Regions from separate parts of the Streptomyces sp. B21-105 genome, predicted to be linked through region 1. Evidence: riboswitches for the same ligand, from Rfam matches in the RefSeq annotation. Region 1 holds a riboswitch; each other region holds the start of a gene.

Region 1 (3,266 bases):
CACTGTCGACCACACGTCCCCGACGGCGATGTCCGCCGGGCCGATGGTGATCGCCATGGCGACGGACGCGCACAGCAGCACGAGGCCGGCCGCCCACAGCGGCCCGTGGCGCACCCTGTGGCGCGGCTCCCGTGCCGCCACCGCGGGCGCGGCGGCGGCCGCCGGGTCGGCGACAGTCATCCCGCGAGGCCGTACGCGCGCAGTGCCGCGGCCACCTTCTCCACGCCCTCGACCGTGCGCACGGTCGGGTTCATCGCCTGCCCGGACAGCAGCACGTACCGCTTCTTCCGCACGGCGGTCATGTTCCTGGTGACCGGATCGGACTCCAGGAACGCGATCTTCCTGGCCGCGGTCTCGGCCGTCTGCTGCTTACGGGTCAGATCGCCGATGACGAGGACGTCCGGGTCGCGGTCGGCGACCGTCTCCCAGTTGACCTGCGGCCACTCCTCCTCGGTGTCGTCGAAGACGTTCTTCGCACCGACTTCGCGGGTGATGACGCCGGGGGCGCCGCAGCAGCCGGCCAGGTAGGGGGACTGGGAGTTGGCGAACCAGTAGAGGAGGGTGACGTCCTTTGCGTCGAGTCCCGAAGCGGCCCTGCTCACCCGGGACTTCAGGTCGGCCACCAGGATCTCCCCCCGCTTCTCGACACCGAAGACCCGGGCCAGGTCGCGTACTTCGCCGTACACCGCGTCCATGGTGAGCGGCTCGGTGCGGACGCCGTCGCCGTCGCCGCTGTTGTCCTTGCCGGCGCAGTCGGCGGGGGAGAGATAGGCCGGCACCCCGAGCTTCTCGAACTGCTCGCGGGTGGCCACCCCGCCCTTGCCGAGCGTGGAGGCGAACGAGGCGGCCACGAAGTCGGGTTCGACGTCCAGGACCTTCTCGAAGGAGGGTGCGTTGTCGGCCAGCCGCGGCACCCGGGCGTTTGCCTTCTCCAGGCTCTCGGGCAGCGGTTCGGTCCAGGTGGCGGTGCCCGCCATCCGGTCGCCGAGCCCGAGGGAGAGCATGATCTCCGTCGTACCCTGGTTGAGGGAGACCGCCCGCCGCGGGGGCGTGTCGATCCGGACCCGCTGTCCGCAGTTGTCGAGCGTGACCGGATGGCCGGCCGCCTGCCCCCCGGCGGGACCGTCGGTGGCGGCCGAGGAGGCGGGGGAGGTGGCGGATCCGCCGCAGCCGGTCGACAGGAGGGCGCCTGCCAGGAACAGGACGGCAGAGCGGACGGGACGTGCGAACGGCACGGAGTTTCCTTCGTCGTCGAGGGCTCAAGCGCGAAGCCCGGTCGTACGGTGCGCTCCTCCGGCCGGTCTGCGGCACCGGAGGCCGCCAGCAGGTCTTCGGACTCGGGGTCACCCGGGCGAGGCGCCTTCCCGGAGCGCGCGCGTGCGCGCCCCAGTGGCCGAAAGCCCCGCCCGTCGCCCTTACCGCTGCGCGTCAGCTCCGGAGTCTCACCGGATTCCCTGACCCCTGCGCGCCCGGGGGCGCGCACGAGTACGACTGGCTTCGGCAAGCTACCACAGGCGTCGAGGGTCCTGACGGGGGTGACCTTCGACACATCGGAGGTCTCCGGGCCACTACGTGCTTTCATCGTGCACCTGTTGCTCAGCACGCACTGTTCCCGCAGGGAAAGCACGTGTCACCCGACCTTTGACATGGCGTCATATCGGCGTGAAAGGGCCGGAGTGCGGCCGGGTACTTACTTTCAGGTGCGTGGACCGGCATGCAATGACCCGCTCCCGAACCGCCGTTCGAGCGCCTAGTCTGTCGTCCGGACCCCCACCGGGCCTTCCCCCGCAGCGTGGGCGGGATCTTTGCCCGTCCCCACCGAGAACAGGCGGCCGAGGGCATGCAGTCACTGCGCCCAGAAGACCCCGAGCAGCTCGGGCCGTACCGGCTCGTGGCCCGGCTCGGCGCAGGCGGCATGGGCCGGGTCTATCTGGCACGGTCGTCGGCCGGCCGTGTCGTCGCGGTCAAGGTGATCCGTCCCGAGATGGCGGACGACAACAACTTCCGTATCCGCTTCCGGCGGGAGGTGGCGGCCGCGGCCGCAGTCGGCGGTGCCTACACGGCACACGTCGTCGACGCCGCACCGGACGACGAGACGCCCTGGCTCGCCACCGACCACGTACCCGGCCCCACCCTGGCCGAGGCGGTCGCCGCGCACGGGCCGCTGCCGGCGGAGACGGTCCTCGCACTGGGCGCGGGCATCGCCGAGGCGCTGATGGCGGTGCACGCCGAAGGGCTCGTGCACCGTGACCTCAAACCGTCCAACGTGCTGCTCGCGGCGGACGGCCCGCGGGTCATCGACTTCGGCATCGTGCGCGCCCGTGACGGCTATGAACTCACCGGTTCCGGCACCCTGTTCGGCTCCCTCGACTACATGTGCCCGGAGCAGGCAACCGGAGATCCGATGGGCCCCGAGGGCGACGTCTTCTGCCTCGGCTCGGTGCTCGCGTTCGCCGCGTCCGGACGCTCGCCGTTCGGCGGGGCGGTGGGCGCGGCGCTGCTCTACCAGGTGGCCCACGGGGCGCCCGACCTGAGTCTGGTGCCCGAACCGCTGGACAAGATCATCGGTCTGTGTCACGCCAAGGACCCCGTCCTGAGGATCCACCCCGACCGGCTCTCCGCGGCCTGCGCACCCGGCGGCGCCGAACAGGTGCTGACGGAGGGCTGGCTGCCGGCGCCCGTGGCCGCCATGGTCGACGCCCACCGGGCCGCCGTGCGGGACCTGGACCGCCTCGCCCCGCCGGCCGCGGATCCGCGGCCCGGGGCTGCCTTCGCGCCGCCCGCGCCGCCCGAGGGGCCCGTCGCCGAGCGGTCTGAGCTCACCGGCCAGTCGGCATACGGCGCCCCCGAAAGCGGCAGCAGCGACGGGAACAGCTACGGAAACGGCAACAGCTGCGGAAACGGGAACAGATACGGAAGCGGATACGGAAGCGGAGCCAGAAACGGCATCACCAGCAGAAACGAAGACCGAAACGGCTACGCAAACCGCAGCGGAAACCAGGGCGTCGCAAGCCGCGGTGAGGGCGCCACAGCCGTCGGCGGCGCGGAGCCCCCCACGGCACTGGCGCGAGCCGAGTCGTTCGTCTCACCGGACGTGCCGGCCCAGGTGCGGAGGCAGCCCCAGGCGCAGGCGCTCACGCGGGCCGAGTCCCGGGCAGAAACCCGAGCCCGATCCGAAACGGGCTACGAAACGGGCTACGAAACCCGATCCGAAACCGGCTACGAAAACCGGTCCGCAGCCCAGCCCGACGCCCGGTCCGCAGCCC
Region 2 (3,266 bases), 2.6 Mb from region 1:
CGCCAGGCCGTCCGCCTCGGCCTTGCGGTAGGCCGCGTCGAACTCGTCGCCCCACAGGTCGACCAGCTCGGGCACGTCGGCCGGGGAGAACAGCGACCACGGCTCGTCGGCGTTGACCCGGCGCATGAACTCGTCCGGGATCCAGTGCGCCAGGTTCAGGTTGTGCGTGCGCCGGGCGTCCTCACCGGTGTTGTCCCGCAGCTCCAGGAACTCCTCGATGTCGGAGTGCCAGGTCTCCAGGTAGACCGCCGCCGCGCCCTTGCGCCGGCCGCCCTGGTTCACGGCGGCGACGGAGGCGTCCAGGGTCTTGAGGAACGGCACGATGCCGTTGGAGTGCCCGTTGGTGCCGCGGATCAGCGAACCCCGGCTGCGGATGCGGGAGTACGACAGCCCGATGCCGCCGGCGTGCTTCGACAGCCGGGCCACCTGGTGGTAACGGTCGTAGATGGAGTCCAGCTCGTCCAGCGGGGAGTCGAGGAGGTAGCAGGACGACATCTGCGGGTGCCGGGTGCCGGAGTTGAAGAGCGTGGGGGAGGACGGCAGGTATTCCAGCCGGCTCATCAGCCGGTAGAGCGCGGCGACTTCGTCCAGGGCGCGCGCCGTGTTTCCCCCGGAGGGGGTGCCCCCATCCGCCAGACCGGCGGCGACGCGCAGCAGGAAGTGCTGGGGCGTCTCGACCACCTTGCGGGTGATCGGGTGCCGCAGGAGGTAGCGGCTGTGCAGGGTGCGCAGTCCGAAGTAGCCGAAGCGGTCGTCGGCGGCGGTGTCGATCAGCGCGTCGAGACGGGCCGCGTGGATGCGCGCGAACTCGGCGGTGCGGTCCGCGATCAGGCCCTCGCGGTGGCCGACGGCGACCGACGCGGTGAACGAGGTGACGCCCTGGGAGGCGGCCTCCGCGGCGATGGAGATCGTCAGCAGCCGGGCGGCCAGCTTCGAGTAGGCGGGGTCCTCGGCGATCAGGCCGGCGGCCGCCTCCGTGGCCAGCTCGCGCAGCTCCGCCTCGTCGGCCCGGGCGGACCGGCCGCGCAGCGCGGCGGCGGCGACCCGGCCGGGGTCGGCGTCGGGCAGGTCGGCGGTCAGCTCGGTCAGGGTACGCAGCAACGCGGTCCCGGGACCGTCGGTCTTCAGCTCGGTGACTGAGGCCGGTTCGGCTGGCGCGATGGTCACGTGGGGCTCTCCCTCGCTCGGCAGGGGGCCTGGCGCAGGGCAGGGGGCAGCACACGAGCGCGCGGGGGCGTCGCGTCCACCGGCCCACTCCACGAGGCCCGGACGTCAGGGCAACCCGGACCGGACGGCCGGGCGCGCTGTCGGCAGGACCTCGGACTGAACAGGCGTGCCCATATGGGTAGGGATGCACGCGAGTACACCGTTGCGGGACAGTTCCGGATTCGCACCGGATTCCCCTGCGGCGACAGCGAGCATGAGCATACATCTTGTGCTCACCCGTCACGCCACCCCCAGATGTTGTGTCGGGGCGGTTTCAGAGCGTCAACTGATAGGTGAGCAGAGTGAGGTCGTCCAGGTGCGGCACGGGATTCCAGTCCCGCTCGGGTGTGCGGACGAAACCGAGACGTTCGTAGATCCGGTGCGCGCTGTGCATACTGCGCTGACTCGACAGGACGACGGCCGTGCAGCCCCGGGTGCCCCGCGCCCGCTCGAGGCAGGCCCGCACCAGGGCCTCCCCGGCACCCCGGCCGCGCGCCGCGTGCGCGACCGCGAGCGCACGGATCTCGGCCTCACCGGGCCGCGCGATGTCGGCGACCGGGCCGGGACCGGCCACGAAGGTGACGCCGCCGAGGAGCCGGTCGCCGTCCATGGCCACCAGCACCTCGGCGGCGGCCGCCCGCGCGGCGACGTCCTTCAACACCGGCAGATACGGGTCCTCCTCGCCGTAGTCGAGGAGACCGTCCTGGAGGTAGGCCTGGGCGGTGAGTTCACCGAGGGCCCGGTACTCGCCGGGCGCGACCTGCCGTATCGCGATGTCCATGGCCCCGAGTCTGCCGGACGCCCGGGTTGCGGAGCGTACCGGGAGTGTTTCCATGGAAGTAGCCGCCGACGCCGCGCGAATCCTCCGCCCGCGAATCCTTTTTCGCGAGTCCTCTGCCGGCGAGTCCACTGCCTGCGAGTCCTCTGTCCGCGAGCCCTCCGTCCGGGGACCGCTCCCGGGACTCGGAAGGAGAACGGCATGACGAGGGTCGTCCGCCATCCGCCCGGCAAGGAGCGACCGCGCGACGCGCCGATGGCCACGCTGCCTTTCCGGCGGGCGGGAACCCGCCTGCGGCACGGGCTCGTCGGCCGCTGGCACTCCCTGACGATCCGTCGGGAGGCCCGCCGCGGCGTCGCCCGCCCCAAGAAGTGGCGCCGGTGGGTCTCCTACGCCAACGTCACCCGGGCGGTCTGGCTGGTCGCCGTGCTGGCGGTGCTCGCCTGGGTCGGGGAGGGCGTGTTCATCCTCGTCACGCACGACACGACCGGCTTCGAGAAGTGGCGGCAGAACAACCAGGGATTCGAGATCGTCTCCCGGTTCGTCGGTCCGGTCCTCGCCGCCTCGATCGCCGCCGCGCTCTTCCTGTTCTGGTGGTACCGCTGGACCAAGCGGCGTTACCTCACCAAGGCCCTGCGGGATCCCCGGGCCCTGGTGCCCACCGCCGGATACGACACCCGCGAGATCGTCGGCCGCGAGGACATCGCCCAGGTCATCGCCGAGCGGCTGCGGGAGCGCGACACCCGGCGGCCGTATCTGCTCGTCGGCGGCGTCGGCGCGGGGAAGACCGCCGTCCTCGTACGGCTCACCGAACTCCTGGCCCGCCAGCACGCCGTACCGGTGCCGATCAGGCTGCGCGACGCGACGGACGGCGCCGAGCTCAACTTCGAGCGACTGGCCAGGGAGCGGTTCGCCCAGGAGGCGCCCAAGGGGGTTCTGGCGCGCAGCAAGACCGACCGGGTGTGGCAGCAACTCCTCGCCGACGACAAACCGGTCGTCCTCGCCGACGGCCTGGAGGAGGCCCTGCTCGACGACGGCCGGCAGCAGAACCGGGACAACGTCATCCGCCAGGCCATCGAGCGCGCCCGCGAGGAGAAGCTGCCCCTGGTGATCGCCTCCCGGCCGCACAGCCCGCTGGAGACCACCTCCGCCGCGATCGTGATGCTCGAACCCCTCAGCGAGGAGGAGGCGCTGCGCTTCGTCGAGGCGGACGTGCCGGACACCGACGAGCGCCGGGTGGACTGGATCGTGGAGACGGCGGAGGTGACCGAGTCGCCGGTCT
Region 3 (3,266 bases), 6.4 Mb from region 1:
GCGCACCAGCGCGTCGGCCAGCCCGCGCTCGCGCAGCCACTCCAGTGCCCGCACGGTGCCCCGGGTCCCCGGTACGACGACCAGGTCGGCGTCGGCCAGCTCCTCGGGCCGGTCGACGAACCGCACGACGACGCCGGGCTCGGCGGCCAGCGCGTCCACGTCGGTGAAGTTGGACATCAGCGGGACCGCGCAGACGGCGACCCGCAGCACGTCCTCGCCGACCGGCGGAGCGGTGTTCGACTCCCGCACGGTCCCCCGCAGCGACACCCTCAGCCCGTCCTCCTCGTCGATCCCCAGCCCGTGCCGGAACGGCAGCACCCCGTACGTCCGCCGCCCGGTGAGCCCGTGCAGCATGTCCAGGCCCGGCTCCAGCAGGGAGACGTCCCCGCGGAACTTGTTGACCAGGAACCCGGCGACCAGTTCCTGGTCCTCGGGCGACAGCAGGGCGACCGTGCCGAAGAACGACGCGAAGACCCCGCCCCGGTCGATGTCGCCGACGACGAGCACGGGCAGCCGCGCGCTCCGCGCGATCCCCATGTTCACGATGTCGGTCCGCCGCAGGTTGATCTCGGCGGGACTGCCCGCCCCCTCACAGATCACCGCGTCATACGTGCCCCGCAACTCGGCGAGACAGTCGAGAACGGTGCCGAGAAGTCTCTGCTGGCGCCCACCGTGATAGCCACGGGCGCTCATCTCGCCCACCGGCCTGCCCAGCAGCACGACCTGGCTGCTGCGCTCCCCGCCCGGCTTGAGCAGCACCGGGTTCATCAGCGCGGTCGGCTCCACCCGGCAGGCCTGCGCCTGCATGGCCTGCGCCCGCCCGATCTCGGCGCCCTCCCGCGTCACGAAGGAGTTGAGGGACATGTTCTGCGCCTTGAACGGCGCGACCTTGACGCCCTGTCGCACCAGCCACCGGCAGATCCCGGCGGTGACGACGCTCTTGCCGGCGTCGGAGGTCGTGCCGGCGACGAGGAGCCCCCCGCTCATGACTGACGTCCCTTCGCGACGAGGCGCGCGGCGACGGTGACGCCGAGCGCGAGCAGACCGACGCGGCGGGAGAGCCGCGCGGCGCGTTCGATGTCGGGCACGGCGACGGCCCGTCCGGCCGCCCCGTTGAGCACCGGCCGGTGTTCGACCCGGCCGCCGTACGCCAGGGTCCCGCCCAGCCGCACGCCGAGGGCGCCCGCGAAGGAAGCCTCCACGGGGCCCGCGTTGGGGCTCGGGTGCTTGCGGGCGTCGGCGCGCCAGGCCCGCAGCGCGCCGCGCGGATCGTCGCCCGCGGCGGCGGCCAGCACGGCGGTCAGCCGCGCCCCGGGCCACCCGGCGAGGTCGTCGAGCCGGGCGGCGGCCCAGCCGAAGCGCAGATACCGCGGCGAGCGGTGACCGACCATCGCGTCCAGGGTGTTGACGGCCCGGAACCCGGCCAGTCCCGGCACACCGCCCACGGCGCCCCACACCAGCGCCCCGACGACGGCGTCGGAGGTGTTCTCGGCGACGGACTCCACGACGGCCCGGGCGATCCCGTCGGCGTCCAGCGCCTGCGGATCCCGCCCGCACAGATGCGGCAGCCGTTCCCGGGCCGCCTCGACGTCCCCCGCCTCCAGGGCCCGCCCGATCGCTCGGGACTCGCGCACGAGCGAACTGCCCCCGACGACGGCCCAGGTGGCGGCGGCGGTCAGGGCGACGGAGGCGGCGGGAGAGCGGCGCGCGCCCCGCGAGGCGACGGCCCCCAGGGCCACGGCGCCGCCCGCGCACACGGCGGTGTGCAGGGCGCCCCACCCCCGGTGGTCCCGCCACAGCAGCCGTTCGACGGCGCCCGCGGCCCGCCCGAACACGGCGACCGGGTGCCCGCGGCGGGGATCGCCGAGGAGCAGGTCGCCGAGCAGGCCGGCGGCGGCGCCGTACGCGTGGACGCGCTCGGCACCCATCGGGTCAGCCGGTGGTGGGGGCGGGGGTCGGCTCGGTGGTGACGCTCGGTCGGCAGCCGCACATGGCAGAGGTCCTCACTCAGGGTGTCCGCGCCCTGGTTCGACGAGACCGGCGGCGAGAGTTCCTGGCTCCCGGGGGTCTGCTCCCCGGTGACAGTGGCGGGACCGCGCCGGACTCGCACCGGCTTCCTCTTCTGCCGCCGTAATGGCCCGGGCAGTCCACCACGGGCCCGGAAGAGTCGTCAACTTGCTGTTGACCTGCGCGGGGAGGATGTGCAGAACCCCACACGGCGGGGCCGGCGGGGTTCACGAACGGGGTGCGGAGAGCGGGTACGGGAACGGGGTGCGCGGACGAGCACAGGAACGGGAACAGGAACGGGAACAGGAACGGGGTGCGGGACGACGATCCGTCCCGCACCCCTGAGGTCCACGTCCCGTCGGCCCACGTCCCGTCGGCCCACGTCCCGTCGGACGACGGCGCGTCAGACCACGATCAGCGAGATGCCGTAGGCCACGGCTGCCGCGCAGGCGGCGAAGCACGCGTACGCGCCCGTCACCGCGAGGGCGGCCGAGCCGCCCTCGGCCGCCGCGCGTTCCCTGCGCGACAGGCCCATGACGCCGAGGGTGAACAGGGTGACGAGGCCCACGGTGACCACGAGGCTGACGCCGAACACGGAGCCCAGGGCTGCCCAGTCGATCTTCATGGCGGTTCTCTTCCTTCGTTCCGGTGGCGCGGGCTCAGACGGCCGCGGCAGGGGGAGCGGCAGGGGCGGGCGGCGCGGCCGACGCGGGCGGCGCCGGGATGGTGGCCGTCAGGTCCGTCGTGACGTCCGCGGCCGGCGTGCCCGTGGGCGGCGGGGCGACCATGGCGATGGCCGTGGTGATCACTCCGGCCGGTTCCTCGGTCTCGTTGACGTTCGACGCGTCGACGACCTCACGCCGGGAGATCTTCCAGATGGCCGCGCTGGAGGCGATCAGGAAGACGGCGACCACGGCCGTGCCCCAGTCGCCGAGCCCGGTGACCGATTCGGCGAGCGCGCCCACCAGGGCGGCGGCCGGGAGCGTCAGACCCCAGGCGACGAACATGCGGGTCGCGGTCGACCACCGGACCACGCCGCCCTTGCGGCCCAGCCCCGCGCCCATCACCGCACCGGAGACCGAATGCGTGGTGGAGAGGGAGAAGCCGAGGTGGGACGAGGCCAGGATGACCGTCGCGGCACTGGTCTGGGCGGCGAAGCCCTGCTGCGGCTGGAGGTCGGTCAGCCCCTTGCCCATCGTGCGGATGATGCGCCAGCCGCCGAGGTAGGTGCCGAGCGCGATGGCCAGACCGGCCGAGAG

Evidence for each region. A riboswitch is a leader RNA that binds a small molecule or an ion and turns the genes downstream of it on or off. The one in region 1 is predicted to bind cobalamin.
Region 2: another riboswitch for cobalamin. It lies ahead of QA802_RS27940 (ribonucleoside-diphosphate reductase subunit alpha); the one in region 1 lies ahead of QA802_RS39035 (ABC transporter substrate-binding protein).
Region 3: another riboswitch for cobalamin. It lies ahead of QA802_RS10710 (cobalamin biosynthesis protein); the one in region 1 lies ahead of QA802_RS39035 (ABC transporter substrate-binding protein).

The regions. Positions count from the first base shown of each region.
Region 1 covers NZ_JARUMJ010000001.1:8,728,792-8,732,057, forward strand. The annotation lists gene QA802_RS39030 (FecCD family ABC transporter permease) at 1-180, opposite strand, end outside; gene QA802_RS39035 (ABC transporter substrate-binding protein) at 177-1,235, opposite strand; cobalamin riboswitch at 1,326-1,456, opposite strand; gene QA802_RS39040 (protein kinase domain-containing protein) at 1,841-3,266, shown strand, end outside.
Region 2 covers NZ_JARUMJ010000001.1:6,155,377-6,158,642, forward strand. The annotation lists gene QA802_RS27940 (ribonucleoside-diphosphate reductase subunit alpha) at 1-1,167, opposite strand, end outside; cobalamin riboswitch at 1,293-1,428, opposite strand; gene QA802_RS27945 (GNAT family N-acetyltransferase) at 1,481-1,987, opposite strand; gene QA802_RS27950 (NACHT domain-containing protein) at 2,186-3,266, shown strand, end outside.
Region 3 covers NZ_JARUMJ010000001.1:2,371,529-2,374,794, reverse strand. The annotation lists gene QA802_RS10715 (cobyric acid synthase) at 1-987, opposite strand, end outside; gene QA802_RS10710 (cobalamin biosynthesis protein) at 984-1,928, opposite strand; cobalamin riboswitch at 2,029-2,167, opposite strand; gene QA802_RS10705 (hypothetical protein) at 2,411-2,632, opposite strand; gene QA802_RS10700 (inorganic phosphate transporter) at 2,667-3,266, opposite strand, start outside.